One region of the Ewingella sp. C233 genome, then DNA from elsewhere that is predicted to be linked to it. Evidence: predicted binding sites of a transcription regulator. Region 1 holds the regulator's gene; each other region holds the start of a gene.

Region 1 (6,738 bases):
TTATTGATGCGCACCATGATCTTATCCGCAATGTCCTGCACGGTCGGCGTCAGCCAGCTGGGACGGTGGGCTTCAATCGGGTCGATAGACTCGCGCCAGGTCGGCACATTTTGATTAAGATACGTCGTGAGAGGCAGAGGTTCGCCGAAGTTAACGTAGCCCTGACCAAGGTTACGCAGTTTGCGTAATCCGTTGATCATCTGCATAAAACTTTCTTTCTCTTTCGTCGCGCCGCGCAGCTCTTTGGCATAGGTGCCAACTTCCATCACATGCTCATAACCGATGTAAATCGGCACCAGCGTGATTGGGCGTGAACCCCCGCGCAGCATGGCCTGAATGGTCATGGACAATGTGCCTGTTTTCGGTTCGAGCAAGCGTCCGGTGCGCGAACGGCCACCTTCAACAAAGTACTCAACCGAGTAACCGCGGGTGAACAGTTCACCGAGATATTCACGGAATACCGTCGAATAAAGTTTATTGCCCTTAAAGGTGCGGCGGATAAAGAACGCACCCAATCGGCGGAAAATCGGGCCAGCTGGCCAGAAATTCAGATTGATACCGGCGGCGATGTGTGGCGGAACCAGACCCTGATGATAAAGCACGTAAGAGAGCAGTAAATAGTCCATATGGCTGCGGTGGCAGGGCACATACACGATCTCCTGACCATCCAGCGCCAACTGGCGCACACGTTCGGCATTATTGACGTTGATACCTTTATACAGGCGGTTCCACGTCCAGCTTAATACGCGATCTGACAGGCGCACGGCTTCATAGGAGAAATCAGCGGCGATCTCTTCCATCAGAGCAATTGCGTTCTGCTGGGCCTTTTCGTGGGAGATCTTTTTGCTGCGCGCTTCGTCTTCGACAGCCTTCTCAATCGCTTTGGACGCCAGCAGCTTATTGAATAGGTCCTGACGTACCGGCAGACGCGGGCCAACGGCCGCTAAACGCTGACGTGAGAAGTGCATACGCGCCACGCGGGCCAGTTTCTGTGCGATGGTTTTATCCGTACCGTGTTCGGTTGCCATATAGCGCAGCGATACGGTATTGGAGAAGCGCACGAAACTGTCACGACCCAGCCACAACACAGCAAAGAACTTCTGCACGCCGTTCAGCACACGCAGATGCGGCGTTTCTTGTCCTTCGCGACCCGGTGCACGCCCAAACATGACCGAGACCGGTAGCATTTGAATGTCTAATTGCGGGTTGTTGCGATGTAAATCCAGATAGTCGTGGAACAGTTTTATCGACTCAAGCTTCGGCGTGTAATAGGTGAATACACGCGGCCCTTCAGCGATAAAAACGTGACTCGGCAGCTGTACGCCGTCGATTTCCAATGGAATAAGGGGATCCGGCAGATTCTGCGCCAGGCACTGAGTGCGTAAGGTCAGTAAATCTGTCTTCGAATGATAAGGCAAAACGTACAGGATCGGGCGAGTCGGATCTAAACGCAACTCGGTAACCGGATCTGTCGGAATGACCTTGCTCTTTACCAGCAATTTTAGCGGTAAATTCAATAAGGTATAATAAAGTCTACGCCAACCTGACATAAAAACGTGAAGCCTCTTCGTTAGCAATTCGCCGCAAGGATACCAGAAACTGGATTCGTGGTCTGTGGTGATACTCTGTGTGTTTTCTGGGCCTATCTGGCTGCCGCTTTGCTTGCTGCAACCCGGGGGCTTTTAAGTATAAAATGCCGCACACTTTCCGATAAGACGAAAAACACATGAAAAATGAATCTACCGGACTTACCCGTATCGTTAAAGCCGCTGGTTTTTCCCTAAAAGGCCTGAGTGCGGCGTGGAAAAATGAGGCGGCTTTTCGTCAGGAAGTGATCGGCGTGTTGCCCTTCATCATTTTGTCTTTTTTCCTCGATGTGACCAGCATTGAGCGCATCTTGTTAGTGGGTGTTCTGGTGCTGGTGGTCATCGTCGAATTATTAAATAGCGCGGTTGAATGTGCTATTGACCGTATTGGGCCTGAATTCCACGTCCTGTCTGGCCGCGCAAAAGACATCGGGTCTGCGGCGGTTCTGCTGACAATTATACTGGCAGTTTTCACCTGGGTCAGTGTGTTTTGGTCGCATTGGTTCTAAAGCGGAATACAGATTCCATATTTTACTTTAGCATCTGTTTTTATTCACTCTTAGGTTTTCATTCAGGGGTTACCTGTATATACTCACAGCAATACTGTATAAACAATCAGGGGGCGGGATGAAAGCTTTAACAGTCAGACAACAAGAGGTCTACGACCTCATTCGCGATCACATCGCCACCACCGGTATGCCACCAACTCGTGCTGAGATTGCTACGCGCTTGGGTTTTCGCTCACCTAATGCGGCGGAAGAGCACCTTAAAGCACTGCAACGCAAAGGCGTCATCGAGATTGTTTCCGGTGCATCACGCGGTATTCGCCTGCTGATGGAAGAGGAAGAAGGTTTACCACTGATTGGCCGTGTGGCCGCCGGTGAGCCTCTGCTAGCTCAGCAACATATCGAAGGGCATTACCAAGTTGATCCCGCGATGTTCAAACCAAGTGCCGATTTCCTGCTGCGTGTCAGCGGTATGTCGATGCGTGATATCGGTATCCTCGACGGTGATTTACTGGCAGTGCATAAAACGCAGGATGTGCGTAATGGTCAGGTCGTCGTCGCTCGTATTGATGATGAAGTGACGGTTAAGCGTCTGAAAAAACAGGGTAGCGTAGTTCAGCTTCTGCCTGAGAACAGCGACTTCGAACCTATCGTCGTTGATCTGCGTGAACAGAGTTTCAGTATTGAAGGCCTTGCGGTTGGCGTTATCCGCAACGGTGACTGGATCTAAATTACCTGCGACGGTAAAACAAATTTTCTTTTCCGCCGCGGGTGAAATCTTTAGCGGTTATCGCTATTTACCACTCTGGAATAATCCTAATAGTGGCGATTATCGCTGTTATCTGAAGTAAAAACCAAATTCTCAACTACTCTTATTCATGTGGTAAGCACTTACCGTGTTGAAGAAAACACGACAACCTAACCCAAGGTAATAGGAGAATTTGTTATGAATAAGGACCAAACCGAAGGTAACTGGAAGCAGTTTAAAGGTAAAGTGAAAGAAAAATGGGGCAAGCTGACTGACGATGACCTGACTGTGGTGGAAGGGAAACGTGATCAGCTGGTAGGTAAAATCCAGGAGCGTTACGGCTACAAGAAAGAAGAAGCCGAGAAAGAACTCAAGTCCTGGGAAACGGATAACAAATATCATTGGTAAGTCGCAACTCCCCCTTGCGCATCAATGATGCATCCTGAGAAATACGCTGCTCCTACCCGGAAACGCTTTCAGGATGCAAGGTACAGGGACGTACCGACCTTGCTGCAACGCTGAGTAAAAGATTACCCTCCGCAATATTCTTCTTTCCCGCACTATCCCTGTACTACCTTACCAATCTATAACCAGAAACCCTGAATGCATTAACGCTTTTTAGTGACGATAGTATGATCGTGTTCGCAATGCTCATGGCTGTCGCACTGTTCAACCACCTTACACTCTCCGCACAATCCGTGAGCTTCGACAACGGAGTGGCGCAATTCAAATCCTGAATCTATTGCCAGTTTTGCCAGACGTTCTTCGATGCCGTCGGTGGTTTTCTCGGTTACCAGCCCGCAGCGGTCACAGATAAACAGGGCAGAAGTATGGCTTGGCTCTTCAAAGTGGTGGCACAGAACATAGCTGTTGGCTGATTCTACGCGATGAATAAAACCCTGTTCCAGCAAAAAATCCAGCGCCCGGTAAACCGTAGGGGGTTTAGCCTGAGGCTCGCTGACGCGCAGTAAATCCAGGAGGTCGTAAGCACTGATGGCACCGGGTTGTTGCGTCATAAGACGCAGCACTTCAAGACGCTGCGGTGTCAGGCGCACATTGCGCTGCTGGCAAAGTTTTTCCGCCTGAGCGAGAACTTGCGAGAGGAGTTGATCCGGGTTAGTCAGGGTCATAAAAGGTTCTCTGAATACGCTGCTGGGTTGAATGCTTTGAACAAGCAAGGCGGATTTTACCATGCTTCGGGGTAATCGCCGAATTATGCGCCATTTCAGTGACAGGGGTCATCGTTTGGCACATCTTTGCCAGCGCTTGTTCGACATTTCTCTTTCCGATACCCATGATCTGATATTCGCGCTTGAGCGCAAGGCGCTTGAAACCCGCGGGGACGAGGCGGGATGCTGAATCTTTGTTCTGTGATATAATCCACGATTACCCTCCGGTAGAAGCCTACTGTGTTTGCCGGGGAGCCCCGAACACCTTCAGCGAATCTCAGGTCGATGTCAGAAACTCAAAACGCCACACCTTATTCAGCCCCATTCTCTGCCCAACGCTTTTCAGTCGCGCCGATGCTTGACTGGACCGATCGTCATTGCCGCCATTTTCACCGGCTGATGACCGGCCAGACGCTGCTTTATACCGAGATGGTCACTACCGGCGCCATCATTCACGGTAAGGGCGATTATCTGGGCTTTGGGGATGCCGAACATCCGGTGGCGTTGCAGCTTGGCGGCAGTAATCCGGCCGATTTGGCGCACTGCGCCAAACTCGCCGAAGAGCGCGGCTATGATGAGATCAACCTGAACGTCGGCTGTCCGTCTGACCGAGTACAAAACGGCATGTTCGGTGCCTGCCTGATGGCGCAAGCCTCGTTGGTGGCAGACTGCGTGAAAGCGATGCGTGATGTGGTGTCGATTCCTGTCACCGTCAAAACCCGCATCGGCATTGACGAGCAGGACAGTTACGAGTTCCTCTGCGATTTTGTTTCACAAGTTTCAGAAAATGGCGGCTGCGATACCTTTATCATTCATGCGCGCAAAGCCTGGCTGTCGGGCCTCAGCCCGAAAGAGAACCGAGAGATCCCACCGCTGGACTATCCGCGCGTTTATCAGCTGAAAAAAGATTTCCCGCACCTGACGATGGCACTTAACGGCGGTATCAAAACGCTGGAAGAAGCCAAAACGCATCTGCAACACATGGATGGCGTGATGGTCGGGCGCGAAGCCTACCAGAATCCCGGTCTGTTGCTGAACGTGGATCGTGAGCTGTTCGGCATGGATACGTCGCTGCGCACCGCGCCGGACATTATCCGCGCCATGTATCCGTACATCGAATCAGAACTGTCCCGAGGTACGTATCTCGGGCACATGACCCGCCATATTCTGGGAATTTTCCAAAGCGTACCGGGCGCGCGTCAGTGGCGTCGCCACCTCAGTGAAAATGCACATAAACCGGGCGCGGGCGTGGAAGTGGTTGAGCAAGCATTGCAACTCGTGACTCAGCCGCAGAAAGTATTCAGCCAGGTCTGATCGCTCTTGGTTAAATTCACTAAAAATTAGTCTAAATGACGATGTCACCAGCCGCGTGATTTTGCGGCTGGTGACAATTATTCAATATTTTCATTGCGTTAAGCAACCCTCCACTCTGGCACGTTTCTTGTAATATCCTCTGTACCTCAGATGGCATTTGTCAGGCTGACTCTGTTTTCTCGCTGTTTGTAAGGAGCACGCGATGCTGGAAATTCTCTTTGTGCTTGGTTTTTTCTTTATGTTGTTGTTGACCGGTATTTCTTTGCTGGGGATGATTGCCGCGCTGATAGTGGCGTTTGCGCTGATGATGTTTGGTGGTTTTTTGGCAATTGTTATAAAAATGTTGCCTTGGCTGGTTTTGGCCGTCGTCGTCGTCTGGATTTACCGTGCTTTCAACAAGCCTGAGCTGCCGCGTTATAAGGGCCGCCGTTTGCCGTAAAGCCGGGCAGTACAATCCTGAAGATCTAATTCTTGAATTATCAGCAGGCTGAATGCCCATTAATATGTAATCGTTGCAGATATAACTTTTACTTATGTGGCATCGATCACAGCTTACGGCTTAAAGTGCACCGAAATTTTATTAATCATATTTTTTAACATGACGGGCTGCTAGGATTGATTTTCGTTGCTGGCAACATGAATGCCATACCGAAAAAATTCATCAAATCCATGAGACATAAAATAGTTGCTTAAGCGACATCGTCCGTGGAGTGACCTGGCAGTACCCTACAGCAGTACCCGTCTTGAATCAGAGGTCGTCTGAGACAGACAGCATAAAAGGGCTTCCATCTATGTGGAGGCCCTTTTTGCGTCTGTACTTTGACCAGATTAGCGACCCGGTATCAGCAGGCTTGAACCCTGGGTCGAACGGCTTTCCAGCGTTTCGTGAGCACGCTTCGCTTCGGAAAGCGGGAATTTCTGCGCTTCGCTGACGTCCACTTTAATAGCCCCGCTGGCGATCATCGAGAACAGCTCATCGCTGGCAGTTTTCAGCTCCTCACGCGTGGTGACGTAGCCATTCAATGATGGTCGGGTCACAAACAGCGAGCCTTTCTTGTTGAGTATCGCCAGATCGACATCTTTCACCGGGCCAGACGCGTTGCCGAAACTGACCAGCAATCCGCGTGGTTTCAGGCTGTCGAGGGAGCGCTCAAAGGTATCTTTGCCGACCGAATCGTACACCACCCCGACTTTCTCACCCGCGGTCAGCGCTTTGACGCGCGTAACGATATCTTCTTTCTGATAATTGATGGTCGCCCAGGCACCCGCGTGTTTGGCGCGTTCGGCTTTCTCATCCGAACCTACGGTCCCGATAAGATTCGCGCCCAGTGCTTTGGCCCACTGACAGGCAATCAGCCCGACACCACCAGCCGCGGCGTGGAACAGGAAAGTTTCACCGGCCTTCACCCTGTACG
Region 2 (6,738 bases), on a different contig from region 1:
CACGTTAACCAGTTTCTGACGCCGGACAAAATCGCCGAAGCCTGTGCGCCGTATCGCCACGATGTGCAGTTCAGCCAGCACACTGTTCTGTTCCCTGATGCGATGTCGCTGATGCGTTCGCTCAAAGGTATCGGCGCGACGCACATCAAAAATGGCCGCCTCGGCGGGCTGGGCGGTCGTGACCGTCTGGCGTTGCTCGAAAAACACTACGCCCGTCAGGACGGCATGCTGCCGCTGACTTACAAGCTGGTGTATGGCGTCATCAATGTCGAAACATTAATCCCAAGATAAAACCCTGCGTCCTTGACGCTGTCTCTGCGTTAGCTGCGCGAGTTCACCCGAATCACTGACTGATGTCAGCTCATCGGGATTTACGCGCTGGCCGCCCTGATACAGCGCCAATGACGTTGGATTTCAGCAAGGGTCACAAGAAAATGAAAAAAACCTTCTTTATCACCGGCACCGATACCGAAGTCGGAAAAACCATCGCCACGACGGCCTTTTTGCAGGCTGCGGCGCGTGCCGGATTTTCTACCGCAGGGTATAAGCCGGTGGCCTCGGGCAGTGAAATGACGCCTGAGGGCGCGCGCAACAGTGATGCGCTGGCGTTACAGGCCAACAGCTCCGTGCGGCTTAGTTATGACGAAGTGAACCCGTGCACCTTTATTGAGCCGACGTCGCCGCATATTGTCAGCCAGCTCGAACAGCGCCCGATTGCGCTCGATACCCTGACCCGGGGGCTGCGACATCTCGAACCTAAAGTGGACTGGACGGTAGTGGAAGGGGCGGGAGGATGGTTTACGCCGCTTAACGAGCAGGAGACCTTTGCCGACTGGGTGACAGCGGAACAACTGCCGGTGATTTTAGTAGTGGGAATGCGGCTGGGATGTATTAACCATGCAGTACTCACCGCGCAGGCCATCGCACACAGCGGTTTGCGACTGGCGGGCTGGATAGCCAACGACGTACAGGAAACGGGGAAGCATCATCAGGCTTATCTGGCTACGCTCACGCGGTTGCTGCCTGCGCCACTGCTGGGCGAGATCCCGTTCCTCGGTACGGCGACCGGCGGAGATATCGGGCACTATCTGAATCTGGATGGCCTCACACCGTGAGGTGATCTTTTACCAGCCCGTCATCCAGTTCTGCCAGCGTGCCTTGCGCCACATTACGCCCGCCGTCGAGCAGGCAGAAGCGGTCAGCCACGGTGCGGATAAACGGCAGTTTATGACCGACCAGCAGTAGCGTCAGCCCCAGATCACGGTTCAGGCGGTGAATAATATTGCCCATGTTCGCCGCCATCGCCGGGCTGGTGTGCTCGGTTGGTTCATCGAGGATCAGCAGTTCGGGCTCCAGCACCAGTGCCCGGCTGATGGCCAGTTGCTGCTGCTGGCTTTCGTCGAGTTCACCGGCCTTATGTGCGCCTCTCTCTTTTAAATCCGGAAACAGCTCATAGACCTGCTCGGGTACCCGTCGGGTTTTATTGCGCCCGGCCATCATGGCAATTTGCAGATTCTCATTCACGCTCATTTGCGAAAAGATCTGACGGCCCTGTGGCACGTAGCCGATGCCCATCTGTGCCCGGCTTTCCACCGGTAAATTCAGCAGGCTCTGCGGCTCCTCATTGGCCGACTGCCAGGAGATGGTGCCGCTTTTCACCGGAAGATGGCCCATGATGCAGTTGACCAGCGTGGTTTTACCGACGCCGTTACGGCCGATAAGGCCGGTACACTGCCCGCGATACAGCTCCAGATTGATATCCCACAGGATATGGTTCTGGCCATAATATTGATTCACCGATTTAACACTTAACATCAGAGCGTCCTCCCTCTATCCCCCTGTCTCACTGGCTCTGTAATGCCGCTGGCAGTCGGGATGGTTAATGTACATTGACGGTCATTGTCATCTTTCTGACATTTGTATTGCGCTGTTAAGGTGGTGTCTTAGACGTTATGGATGTTGCAACTCTCAGGCCAAGTTTGGGGTCATACCTCCTAAAGAGTAAGTTGCGAGAATGTAAACAGCCCGGTAGCCAAAGCCGTGAACAAAATGTTAATCAGCGGTAATGAATCAGACAAATATCGGACCCTTAGGTGCACTTTGCCAGTGCCTGAAACGGTGATTTTGGTGCAATGCATCAGCGTGGCTAAAGCAAAAAAATCCTCGCGACATGCACTTTTTCATTTTGCAATATCTGCGACACAGGATATCTAGGCAAAATCGGCATATATAAAGAAGTAAAAATGGCTAAAAATAACTAAAAAACATCACACGCAGACCGCTGGAGATGAAAGGGCGATTTTTGGTAGGTCGCGCTGCGCGTGGCACGATGTGAGTTATCCACCATTCCTGTGGATAACCATGTGCATGAGCGTCGGGAAAGTTCCTGCAAGCGAGTCAGGACGCGGGCTGCACTCACTTTGTCTGGAATCGCCGCTTTTTTGATAAAAATATATATTTCAATAAGTTAACTAAAATCAAGCTTTGTCAAATCGCGTTATCCCGTCAGTGTCAATTTTCGTCAACCTGTGGTCAGAAAGTTAATTCGTGTTAATAACTGGGGATAAATGTTCTGCGATGGGGAAAATGTGGCTGAACTGAAAACCTAAAAAAGTGCAGAGAGGTAACATTTTCAAAGTCAGGATGTCAGGCCGTTAAAAAATGAACTGAACGTAGTCATTGGAAGCTGGTTTTATATCCAGTACTATATCGCTGGCAAAAATCGCGGAGTCTTCCATACTGAGTCTCCTTAGCCGGTGTTGTGTGTTCCTCCTCTTCAGTCAGGTAGCCCGTCAATGAGTAAAGTATTCAAACTGCATTCCGATTTTAAACCGTCAGGCGATCAGCCTGAGGCCATACGCGCACTGGAAGAGGGGCTGGAGAACGGGCTTGCACACCAGACGTTGCTCGGTGTCACCGGCTCAGGGAAGACGTTTACCGTCGCGAATGTGATTGCGGACCTCAACCGGCCAACCATGGTGCTGGCACCCAATAAGACGCTGGCTGCCCAACTCTATGGTGAGATGAAAGAGTTTTTCCCGGATAATGCCGTTGAATATTTTGTCTCCTATTACGATTACTATCAGCCGGAAGCCTATGTACCCAGTTCTGATACATTTATCGAAAAAGACGCCTCGATAAACGAACACATCGAACAAATGCGCCTTTCTGCCACTAAAGCCCTGCTGGAACGCCGTGATGTGATCGTTGTCGCGTCGGTTTCTGCTATCTACGGTCTGGGTGATCCGGACCTCTATCTGAAGATGATGTTGCATTTGACCAAGGGCATGATCATCGACCAGCGCGCGATTTTGCGCCGTCTGGCAGAACTGCAATATGCCCGCAACGATCAGGCTTTCCAGCGCAGTACGTTCCGCGTTCGTGGCGAAGTGATTGACGTCTTCCCGGCGGAGTCTGACGATCTGGCGCTGCGTATTGAGCTGTTTGACCAAGAGGTCGAACGCCTCTCGCTGTTTGATCCGCTGACCGGCCAGGTGCAGCATGAGATCCCGCGTTTTACCATCTACCCGAAAACCCACTACGTGACGCCGCGCGAACGTATTGTGCAGGCGATGGAAGAGATCAAAGTTGAACTGGCGGACCGGCGTAAAAACCTGCTCGACAATAACAAACTGCTGGAAGAGCAGCGCATCAGTCAGCGCACGCAGTTTGATCTCGAAATGATGAACGAACTCGGATATTGCTCCGGCATCGAAAACTACTCGCGCTACCTCTCAGGGCGCGGGCCGGGCGAGCCGCCTCCGACGCTGTTTGACTATCTGCCAGCCGACGGCCTGCTGATTGTTGACGAGTCCCACGTCACCATTCCGCAAATCGGCGGTATGTACAAAGGTGACCGTTCGCGCAAAGAGACGCTGGTGGAGTACGGTTTCCGCCTGCCTTCCGCACTCGATAACCGCCCGATGCGCTTTGAAGAGTTCGAAGCCGCTGCGCCGCAAAGTATTTATGTTTCCGCCACGCCGGGCACGTATGAAATGGAAAAATCCGGCGGTGACGTGGTCGAACAAGTGGTACGTCCGACCGGTCTGCTGGATCCGCTGATTGAAGTGCGTCCGGTGGGCACGCAGGTCGACGATTTGCTGTCAGAGATCCGCAAACGCGTCGAAGTGAACGAGCGTGTGCTGGTCACCACGCTCACCAAGCGTATGGCTGAGGATTTGACGGAGTATCTGGAGGAACACGGCGAGAAGGTGCGTTACCTTCACTCTGACATTGATACCGTCGAGCGTGTGGAGATCATTCGTGATTTACGCCTCGGTGAGTTCGACGTGCTGGTCGGTATCAACTTACTGCGCGAAGGGCTGGATATGCCGGAAGTGTCGCTGGTGGCGATCCTCGATGCAGACAAAGAGGGTTTCCTGCGTTCCGAGCGTTCACTGATTCAGACCATCGGCCGTGCGGCGCGTAACCTCAATGGCAAAGCCATTCTTTATGGCGACAGAATTACCAAATCGATGGCGAAAGCGATTGAAGAGACCGAGCGTCGTCGCGCTAAGCAGGAACTCTATAATACCGAGCATGGTATTACGCCGATGGGTCTTAACAAGAAGATCTCCGATATCCTGCAACTCGGCCAGCCGAAGACCAAGAAAAACAAAGACAAACGTGATGCGGCGGCGTCAGAAACCGTCAAGCTGCTCACGCCGAAAGCGCTGGACCAGCGTATTAAAGAGCTGGAAAGTAAGATGTATGCGCACGCGCAGAATCTGGAGTTCGAAGAGGCGGCCAGTACGCGTGATGAGTTGCATGCGTTGAGAGCGCAATTTATCGCTCTCTCCTGATCCCCTTCATCTTTCATGTTGCAGCGGTGTTGGCTTCCCTCGCGAACCCCAGTCACTTAGTTAGCTACGTTCCTGAGGATTCGCTCGGTTGCCGCCTTGCTGCACCATAAAATTTATCGGGGATACCTGCTGTGGAATAATTAAGGCGCGCTGCGCTGGCATGGAAAAAATGCTAGACTGCGCGCCCGTTAAAAACGACTTGCGAGCGAGCCAATGACTGACACCCCTCCCCAGAAACCTGCTGCGGCAAAAGATCCTCTGCACGGCATCACGCTGGAAGCGCTGCTGACGACGCTGGTCGATAATTTTGGCTGGCCTGCTCTGGCGTCGCAGGTGAATATCAACTGCTTCAAGAGTGACCCAAGCATCAAGTCCAGCCTGAAGTTTCTGCGTCGCACACCGTGGGCGCGCAAAGAAGTGGAAACGCTGTATCTGGACTTTGTCGAAGGTCATTTACGCCCGGACATGACGCGCAGCAAACGCCGCACGCCATTGTCAGAACAGAAACCGCAAAAACCGAAAGTCAGCACGGCTAAACCCGCTGCGGACAGCCCGTGGAACAACCATCCGCTGACGAAAAAATCTTAAATCATCCGCTGCAACGCTTCTTCTAACGCTTTTCGAAGTAACTCGCGGTCATGACGATAAGGGATATCACTGGCTTCGAGAGTGGTTTGAATGATCAACCTCTCACTGGCGTCGTCGATATTCACTTTAGGCCCGACGATCGCGGCATCAACGGCGCGGCGTCCGATCTGTTGCTCGATCAGTGAAAGCTTGTCATGCAGCGTCAGTGACGCGGCCGCGACGCTTAACTCTTTTCCCAGATTGCCGATGTAAACGATGTGCGCCCGGCTGCGGCGCAGCGCCTGCGTCAGGTCTTTCATCAGCAACAACGGCATCAGGCTGGTATAGAAACTGCCGGGGCCAATCAGCACCAGATCGGCTTCTTTGATAGCGAGGATCGCTTCACGCGTCGCTGTGACCTGCGGTACCAGCATCAACTCACGCGGGATTTGCGTCAGCTTGTCGACATTCACTTCGCCATGAACCCACTCGCCGCTGGTATCGAGCGCCGCCAGATCGACCGGATCTTCGGACATCGGGATCAGTTCGGCGTCGACTTTGAGCAAGCTGCGCACCAGATTGATGGCTTCCAGCGGGCGCACGCTCAGGTGGTCAAGTGCGCGGAGCATCAGGTTACCGAGATTGTGCCCGGCCAGCTCGCCATTGCCGCCGAAGCGGTATTCGAACATCGCCGACGCTACGCTCGGCTCGGTGATCAGCTGGTTCAGACAGTTGCGCGTATCGCCCCAGGCGATGCCACCTTCGGAGCTGCGGATACGGCCGGTTGAGCCACCGTTATCGGTGGTGGTGACGATACCGGTCAGGCGTGAACCCAGAGCAGAGAGAGCGGACATCACGCGTCCGAGGCCATGTCCTCCGCCCAGTGCCACTACGCGGTCGAGGTCAGCTAACGTACGATTGCGCATAAAAATCCTTAAAACTGTCCAGAGAATTGTCAAATCTGCCTTCAGCGTGGCAGTTAAAGAGGCTTGGTCATAAGAATCATCGCATGCCAGCAAGTTGATTTTACCGAATTTTGCAACAAGGTGTTATCCCCCGGAAGCCTGAAAAAACGCAGAATCCCTTATAAAAAAAGACGTTTCTTGTCGCGATCTGCGGCGTACGGGTGGCGAAAAAGCGTTATGTATCAAAATGCACAACGAAAACCGCCTTGGTGATCTGCCTTTCCGGGCGTTAGAATAGCGGCTGTAACCCGTGTTTTTTCGCCTGTTTTATCGTCGAAAAGATCAAACTCCTAGCCCTGAACCCTAAGTTGTTCGCCAAGAACGATATGGTTTCCTGGCCGTGGCTCAGCCACCAGGGTGCGAGGCAGAAATGCCTGCATCTCCCGTATTTGGAAAGGTGTTAA
Region 3 (6,738 bases), on a different contig from region 1:
CTGAAAATCATGATCCCGATGATCTCTTCTATGGAAGAGGTATTGTGGGTGAAGGAAAAATTAGCAGAAGCCAAACAATCACTGCGTACAGAACAGATCCCTTTCGATGAAAAGATCCCTTTGGGCATCATGCTGGAGGTCCCGTCGGTGCTGTTTATTATTGACCAGTGCTGTGAAGAGATTGATTTCTTTAGTATCGGTAGTAATGACCTCACGCAATATCTGCTGGCCGTGGACCGTGATAACGCCAAGGTAAGCCGCCATTACAACAGCCTGAATCCGGCATTTCTGCGTGCTCTGGATCACGCGGTGCGCGAGGTGCACCAGCATGGGAAATGGATTGGTTTATGCGGTGAGCTGGGCGCGAAAGGTTCGGTGCTACCGTTGCTGGTAGGACTCGGATTGGACGAAATCAGCATGAGCGCCCCTTCTGTTGCCGTGACCAAAGCGTATCTGGCGAAACTCGATAGCCGCGAGTGCCGTCAGTTGCTCAACAGCGCGATGGCTTGCCGTACCTCGCTTGAAGTCGAGCATCTGCTGGCGCAGTTCCGTAAGGAAGTCAATGACGCACCGTTAATCACACCGGATTGTATTGCACTCGACACTGACTGGCGTAGCAAAGAAGAGGTCATTAAAGGCATGGTGGATAACCTCATGCTTGCTGGCCGTTGCCGTTATCCCCGTAAGCTTGCCGCAGATCTGTGGGCACGGGAAGCGGTGTTTTCAACCGGTCTGGGGTTTGGTTTTGCCATTCCTCACACCAAGTCAGAGCATATTGAGCAGTCAACAATCAGCGTCGCCAGGTTACTTCACCCGATAGCCTGGGGAGACGAACAGGCCGATTTTATCATTATGCTAACCCTGAACAAGCACGCAGCAGGCGATCAGCATATGCGTATTTTTTCCAAACTGGCGCGGCGCATCATGCATGAAACTTTTCGTGATGCATTGGTTAACGCGGGCTCTGTGCAGCAGGTAGAATCTCTGCTCAAACAGGAGCTTGAACTCTGAAATTAATAGGTCAAGAAGCCCCGCAGGTGCTACAGCCCCGGGGCATCTGATAGCAGAGGCACGTTGTATTATTTGACGCCATATTTCTCGAACCATTCCAGCATGCGTTGCCAGCCATCGGCAGCGGCTTCGGGATTGTAGCTGGCCCGGTAATCGGCATTAAAAGCATGACCGGCTTCCGGATAAACGATGATTTCTGCCGTGGCATTCGCGGCGCGGATAGCCTGACGCATGGTCTCCACACTCTCGAGCGAAATGCCTGAGTCCTGGCCGCCATATAAACCGAGTACCGGTGACGTCAGATCGACCGCTTCATCCACGGGGTGTGTCGGGCTGGTCAGCGTTTTGTCACCCACTAACTTGCCATACCAGGCCACACCAGCTTTCAACTGCGGGTTGTGCGCGGCATAAAGCCAGGTAATACGACCACCCCAGCAAAAACCGGTGATAGCCAGTTTTGAGGTATCTCCGCCGTGCTGTGACGCCCAGTGCGCCGTGTGGTCAAGATCCGAGAGCACTTGTTGGTCGGGCACCTTGCCCACGACTTTACCGATGATATCGCTGATTTCTGTGTAATCGCGTGGGTCACCTTGGCGGAAGTAGAGTTCAGGCGCGATAGCCATATATCCCTGTTTCGCCAGCCGGCGGCATACATCCTGAATGTGTTCATGCACCCCGAAAATTTCCTGCACCACCAATACTACGGGCAATTTCCCGGTGTAATTCTCCGGGCGCGCAAGATAGGCTGGCATATCCTCACCTTGAGACGGGATGGTCGTCTGTCCGGCGTGCAGGCCTTCAGCATCAGTATGTATCGTGGTACTGGCGACAGGAGTAACAGCCGGTGCAAAGCTGGTCGGAGCCTGTTTTACTTGCGGTGTAGGTACAGGTAAGTCGTCATTCTTCATTTCGGTCTCCATACTTTTCTTATGCTATAAGTCGCGCTGTTGTTTTTAAACTATAGCCATAAAGTCACTACGGCAAGACACAAGACATATCCTATAGTTAGGCTACGTCTAAAAAAGTCGTAAGATTCAGGCTCAGAATGAAGGCGTTATTCGCCTGAGTGTAAAAACGACCTCTCACGTTTTAAAACAGACATCGGCCCGCACAGGTCGATATCTGTACCGTTTTCGAAGGGCAATGAGAGAATTTTAACCAGTATAAAAAAACGCCAAATAAGGCTTTTATTGTGAATTTGATCACGTTTTAAATGTACGTCGTATTTTTGTTGTTACGTCATAGTGACGTTCGTCACGAAATAACGGCACAATGATCAGTAGAGTAGCCGGGTGTCCTCCTGCGAAAATATGACCTTAAATAAAGAGGAGTTTGTTATGTCTGACGTTTTCCACCTTGGCCTGACCAAAAAAGATTTAAATGGCGCGACGCTGGCTATCGTTCCTGGTGACCCTGAGCGCGTTGAAAAGATCGCCAAACTGATGGAGAACCCAGTGCGTCTGGCTTCTCATCGCGAATTTACCTCATGGCGCGCAGAGCTTGATGGCAAATCTGTCATCGTTTGTTCTACCGGTATCGGTGGCCCGTCTACCTCTATTGCCGTTGAAGAGTTAGCCCAGCTCGGTATCCGTACCTTCCTGCGCGTGGGAACAACCGGCGCAATTCAGCCACACATCAATGTGGGCGACGTTCTCGTTACCACGGCGGCTGTGCGTCTTGATGGCGCAAGCCTGCATTTCGCCCCGATGGAATTCCCAGCGGTCGCTGATTTTGACTGTACAACGGCGCTGGTTGCCGCAGCGAAGGCCGTTGGCGCTGAAACGCACATTGGTGTGACGGCCTCTTCGGATACCTTCTATCCGGGTCAGGAGCGTTATGACACCTACTCTGGCCGCGTGGTTCGTCGCTTTAAAGAGTCGATGAAAGAGTGGCAGGAAATGGGCGTGATGAACTATGAAATGGAGTCTGCGACGCTGTTGACCATGTGCGCAAGCCAGGGGCTGCGTGCCGGTATGGTCGCGGGCGTTATCGTTAACCGTACCCAGCAAGAGATTCCTAATGCTGAGACGATGAAAAAAACCGAAAGTCATGCGGTGAAAATCGTCGTAGAAGCCGCGCGTCGCCTGATCTAAAGGTTATCGCTTTGCTTTCTCTGATGAAAAACGGGCTACTCAGGTGGCCCGTTTTTTATATTACAACGTGAATCTGTTAAGGTCTGAGGATAGATAATTCAAGGAAAAGGACCTTTTATGACAGCAACTATTTTGCTCCATCCCTCGCTGACTCCTCTTGAAGGTGGCATTAATTTCCGCGAATTAGGCGGCAACAGTGCTGCCGACGGACGCCGCATCAAACGCGGCTGGTTGTATCGCTCCGGTTCGCTTGATGCGCTGACACCCAAAGATGGTGACTATCTGAGTAAAGTCCCTGTCGCGCATATTCTCGACTATCGTGATACGGATGAAGTCGCCGCCAAGCCCGATGTTCTTTGGCACGGTGTGCAGTATCACCATGCGCCTGCTAATCCTCTGAGCCATGAAGTTAACGCTAATCTCGAAAAGCTGACTGAACACACCATCAACGCCTTTGAACCTGAAGCTTTTATGCTCGAGCTTTACCGCCGCCTGCCATTTAACAATGCGGCATACCAGCAACTCGCAAACCTGCTGATGCAACCAACCGGCGGTGCGATAGTGCAGCACTGCGCAGTGGGTAAAGATCGCACGGGTATTGGTTCTGCGCTGGTGCTTTTTGCGCTGGGTGCTGACCGGAATACCGTGCTGGAAGACTATCTGCTGACTGACACTACGCTGGCCCCTTTCCGCGAACAAATGCTCGATAAAATGTCCATCCGGCTCAACGAAAAAGCGTTGGAAAAATTTGCGTATGTTCTTTCTGTGCGTGAAGCATTTATCGACACCGCGCTAAAATCTATCGACGACCTATACGGTTCCACCGATCTGTGGCTGGAAAAAGAGTATGGCCTGGCGGCAGAGCAGCGTGAGAGTCTGCGCGAGCGCTACCTTGAGTAGTATTTGTCTGCAGGAAGCACGGTTTGCCGTTAATCAAAATCTCTGATTTTAAAGCCTGTTTTACGAGGAAATCTTTTGACCCTTAACGACGTTATTCACCTCACTACCGAGTTTGTTCGTGCACATGAGGTCTGGGCTGTACCCATTGTTTTTTTCCTCGCGTTCGGTGAATCGCTGGCATTTATCTCACTGCTGCTTCCCGCCACCGTGATTTTGTTAGGGCTGGGCGCACTGATTGGCGAAAGTGGTATTCCCTTTTGGCCTATCTGGGCAGCCGCAGCCGCTGGTGCCTTCTTCGGTGACTGGTTTTCTTACTGGGTTGGCGACCATTTCAAAGACCGTGTTGGTAATTTCTGGCCGTTTTCAAAACATCCGCAAATGCTTGAGCGCGGACATGCCTTCTTTGAAAAGTGGGGTATGCCCGGTGCCTTTATCGGCCGCTTCTTTGGCCCACTTCGTGCGGTAGTCCCTCTGGTGGCCGGTATTTGCGGTATGCCGCAGCGTTATTTCCAAATAGCCAATGTTACCTCTGCCTTGATATGGGCGTTTGGCGTGCTGGCTCCCGGTGCCTTTGGTATTCAATGGCTCAGCCGGTGGTTGTGATCTTGTGACGCTACGCCGGTTTGTACAAGAGGGGATCGGGTGAGAAATTACGTCTTGCGAGACGTGTCGCAAAGTATCGAAGCGTCTAAAAATGGGCTGGACATCCATACAGCATGACATTACCTTGGCCGCAAGAATTGACTGAAATGGAGAGTCCGTGGACATCAGCATCCTCTATCTGATGGGCGGTGGTTTAGCTGGCTTATTGCTGGGCTGGCTGATTGCCAGCCTGCTTCAACAGCGACGTCAAACCGAGCATGAAACCCAACGCCGTCTACTGCAGCAGGCGCTTGAGCAGCAGCAAGCAGAAAACGAAAGCCTGAAGGCTGAGCGCCAACAGGTGCAACAACATAGCCGTCAGTCTGAACTGGAGCTGCGCAATTTGCACAGTGACCTGGCGGGCAGCCGTGAAAAGTTGCTGAGTCTGGCCCACTGGCAAAGCGAGTGCGAACAGCTTAATCAGGAACTGCGAGCTCAGCGTGAAATCAACAGCGCTCAGGAAGCCGAACTACGGGAAGTCTCGACGCGCCTTGATGAAACTCGCATGGCGGCCGAAGACAAACAACGGCTACTGATCAACAGTGAACAACGGCTCACGAGTCAGTTTGAAAATCTCGCTAATCGTATTTTTGAACATAGCGGACGCCGTGCTGACGAGCAAAACAAGCAGAGCCTCGACAAGCTGTTGTTGCCGCTGCGTGAACAACTGGATGGGTTCCGCCGTCAGGTGCAGGACAGTTTTGGTCAGGAAGCGCGTGAACGGCATACGTTGTCCCATGAGATCCGTAACCTCCAGCAACTCAACGAGCAGATGGCGCGTGAAGCCATCAATCTCACTAAAGCCCTGAAAGGGGATAATAAAACTCAGGGTAACTGGGGGGAGGTTGTTCTGAGCCGGGTGCTTGAGGCCTCCGGCTTGCGCGAAGGGTATGAATACCAGACGCAGGTCAGCGTGCAGGTAGATACCAATAGCCGTATGCAACCTGATGTTGTGGTGCGGTTGCCACAAAACAAAGATGTGGTGATTGATGCCAAAATGACGCTGGTGGCCTATGAGCGTTATTTCAACAGTCAGGATGATATTGAACGCGACATTGCCCTGAACGAGCATATTGCTTCCGTACGCGGTCATATCCGTCTGCTGGGACGCAAAGATTATCAGCAATTACCGGGGCTGCGCAGCCTCGACTATGTGCTGATGTTCATTCCTGTCGAACCGGCTTTCCTGCTGGCTATCGACCGGGAGCCCGAATTGATCAGCGAAGCGCTTAAGCACAACATTATGCTGGTGAGCCCGACCACATTGCTGGTGGCATTAAGAACTATCAGCAATCTGTGGCGCTATGAACATCAAAGTCAGAACGCCAAGCGTATCGCTGACCGCGCTGCACGACTGTATGACAAGCTGCGTCTGTTCGTTGATGATATGGAGTCGATGGGGCAAAGTTTGGAAAAAGCGCAGGGTAGTTATCGCCTGGCGATGAATAAACTGTCGCAGGGTCGCGGTAACGTGATCGGTCAGGTAGAAGGATTCCGCGCTCTGGGCGTTGAGGTTAAGCGGCCCATCAGCCCCTCTTTGGCTGAGCAGGCGAAAGCGGATAACGAACCGGAAACCGCCGTTTCTCTTGAAAATTCGCCATCACAAGAGAACCAACCGCTGTCATCCGAGTCCAGTGAAAGCGATGCTGACCGGTTACGCGAACAATAATAATCAGGTCTGATCGCCGTTGCTCCTCAGTCATTCTTCCTGTGAATATCTTTGGAGGTTCAATCAGCATCGGTGATGGGGCTTTCCCCGGGGTTCTGGTACACTTTCCCCAAGAGTTTGACTGAATAAGCAGGCATAAAAAATGGAAAAGCAGACGCAGGAAACCACGCATTTTGGTTTCCGTACCGTAGCGAAAGATGAAAAAGCGGAAATGGTGGCAGAAGTTTTCCACTCCGTTGCCGCCAAATATGACTTGATGAATGACCTGATGTCCTTTGGTATTCATCGTATCTGGAAGCGTTTCACAATCGACAGCAGTGGCGTTCGCCGCGGGCAGCGCGTGCTTGATCTCGCGGGCGGTACTGGCGATCTCACCGCTAAATTCTCTCGCCTGGTCGGTGAAACGGGTGAAGTGGTGCTGGC

What was found. Region 1 encodes LexA, which represses DNA repair genes until DNA is damaged. Its sites were predicted from a motif close to TNCTGTATGTACATACAGNA; they were not measured.
Region 2: the regulator LexA is predicted to act here: its motif matches at 2,685-2,704, upstream of uvrB (excinuclease ABC subunit UvrB).
Region 3: the regulator LexA is predicted to act here: its motif matches at 4,702-4,721, upstream of rmuC (DNA recombination protein RmuC).

The regions. Positions count from the first base shown of each region.
Region 1 is NZ_JBUZRI010000002.1:582,641-589,378, reverse strand. It holds gene plsB (glycerol-3-phosphate 1-O-acyltransferase PlsB) at 1-1,550, opposite strand, end outside; gene ACZRKO_RS15140 (diacylglycerol kinase) at 1,727-2,095, shown strand; gene lexA (transcriptional repressor LexA) at 2,214-2,822, shown strand; gene ACZRKO_RS15130 (CsbD family protein) at 3,039-3,248, shown strand; gene zur (zinc uptake transcriptional repressor Zur) at 3,449-3,970, opposite strand; gene dusA (tRNA dihydrouridine(20/20a) synthase DusA) at 4,295-5,323, shown strand; gene pspG (envelope stress response protein PspG) at 5,526-5,762, shown strand; gene ACZRKO_RS15110 (NADPH:quinone reductase) at 6,152-6,738, opposite strand, start outside.
Region 2 is NZ_JBUZRI010000001.1:2,299,396-2,306,133, reverse strand. It holds gene bioC (malonyl-ACP O-methyltransferase BioC) at 1-291, shown strand, start outside; gene bioD (dethiobiotin synthase) at 435-1,115, shown strand; gene ACZRKO_RS10395 (ABC transporter ATP-binding protein) at 1,105-1,815, opposite strand; gene uvrB (excinuclease ABC subunit UvrB) at 2,796-4,802, shown strand; gene ACZRKO_RS10385 (VF530 family protein) at 5,016-5,390, shown strand; gene yvcK (uridine diphosphate-N-acetylglucosamine-binding protein YvcK) at 5,387-6,295, opposite strand; molybdenum cofactor riboswitch at 6,610-6,738, shown strand, end outside.
Region 3 is NZ_JBUZRI010000006.1:109,324-116,061, forward strand. It holds gene ptsP (phosphoenolpyruvate--protein phosphotransferase) at 1-1,011, shown strand, start outside; gene ACZRKO_RS20840 (dienelactone hydrolase family protein) at 1,080-1,919, opposite strand; gene udp (uridine phosphorylase) at 2,349-3,104, shown strand; gene ACZRKO_RS20850 (tyrosine-protein phosphatase) at 3,222-4,004, shown strand; gene ACZRKO_RS20855 (DedA family protein) at 4,080-4,607, shown strand; gene rmuC (DNA recombination protein RmuC) at 4,765-6,315, shown strand; gene ubiE (bifunctional demethylmenaquinone methyltransferase/2-methoxy-6-polyprenyl-1,4-benzoquinol methylase UbiE) at 6,458-6,738, shown strand, end outside.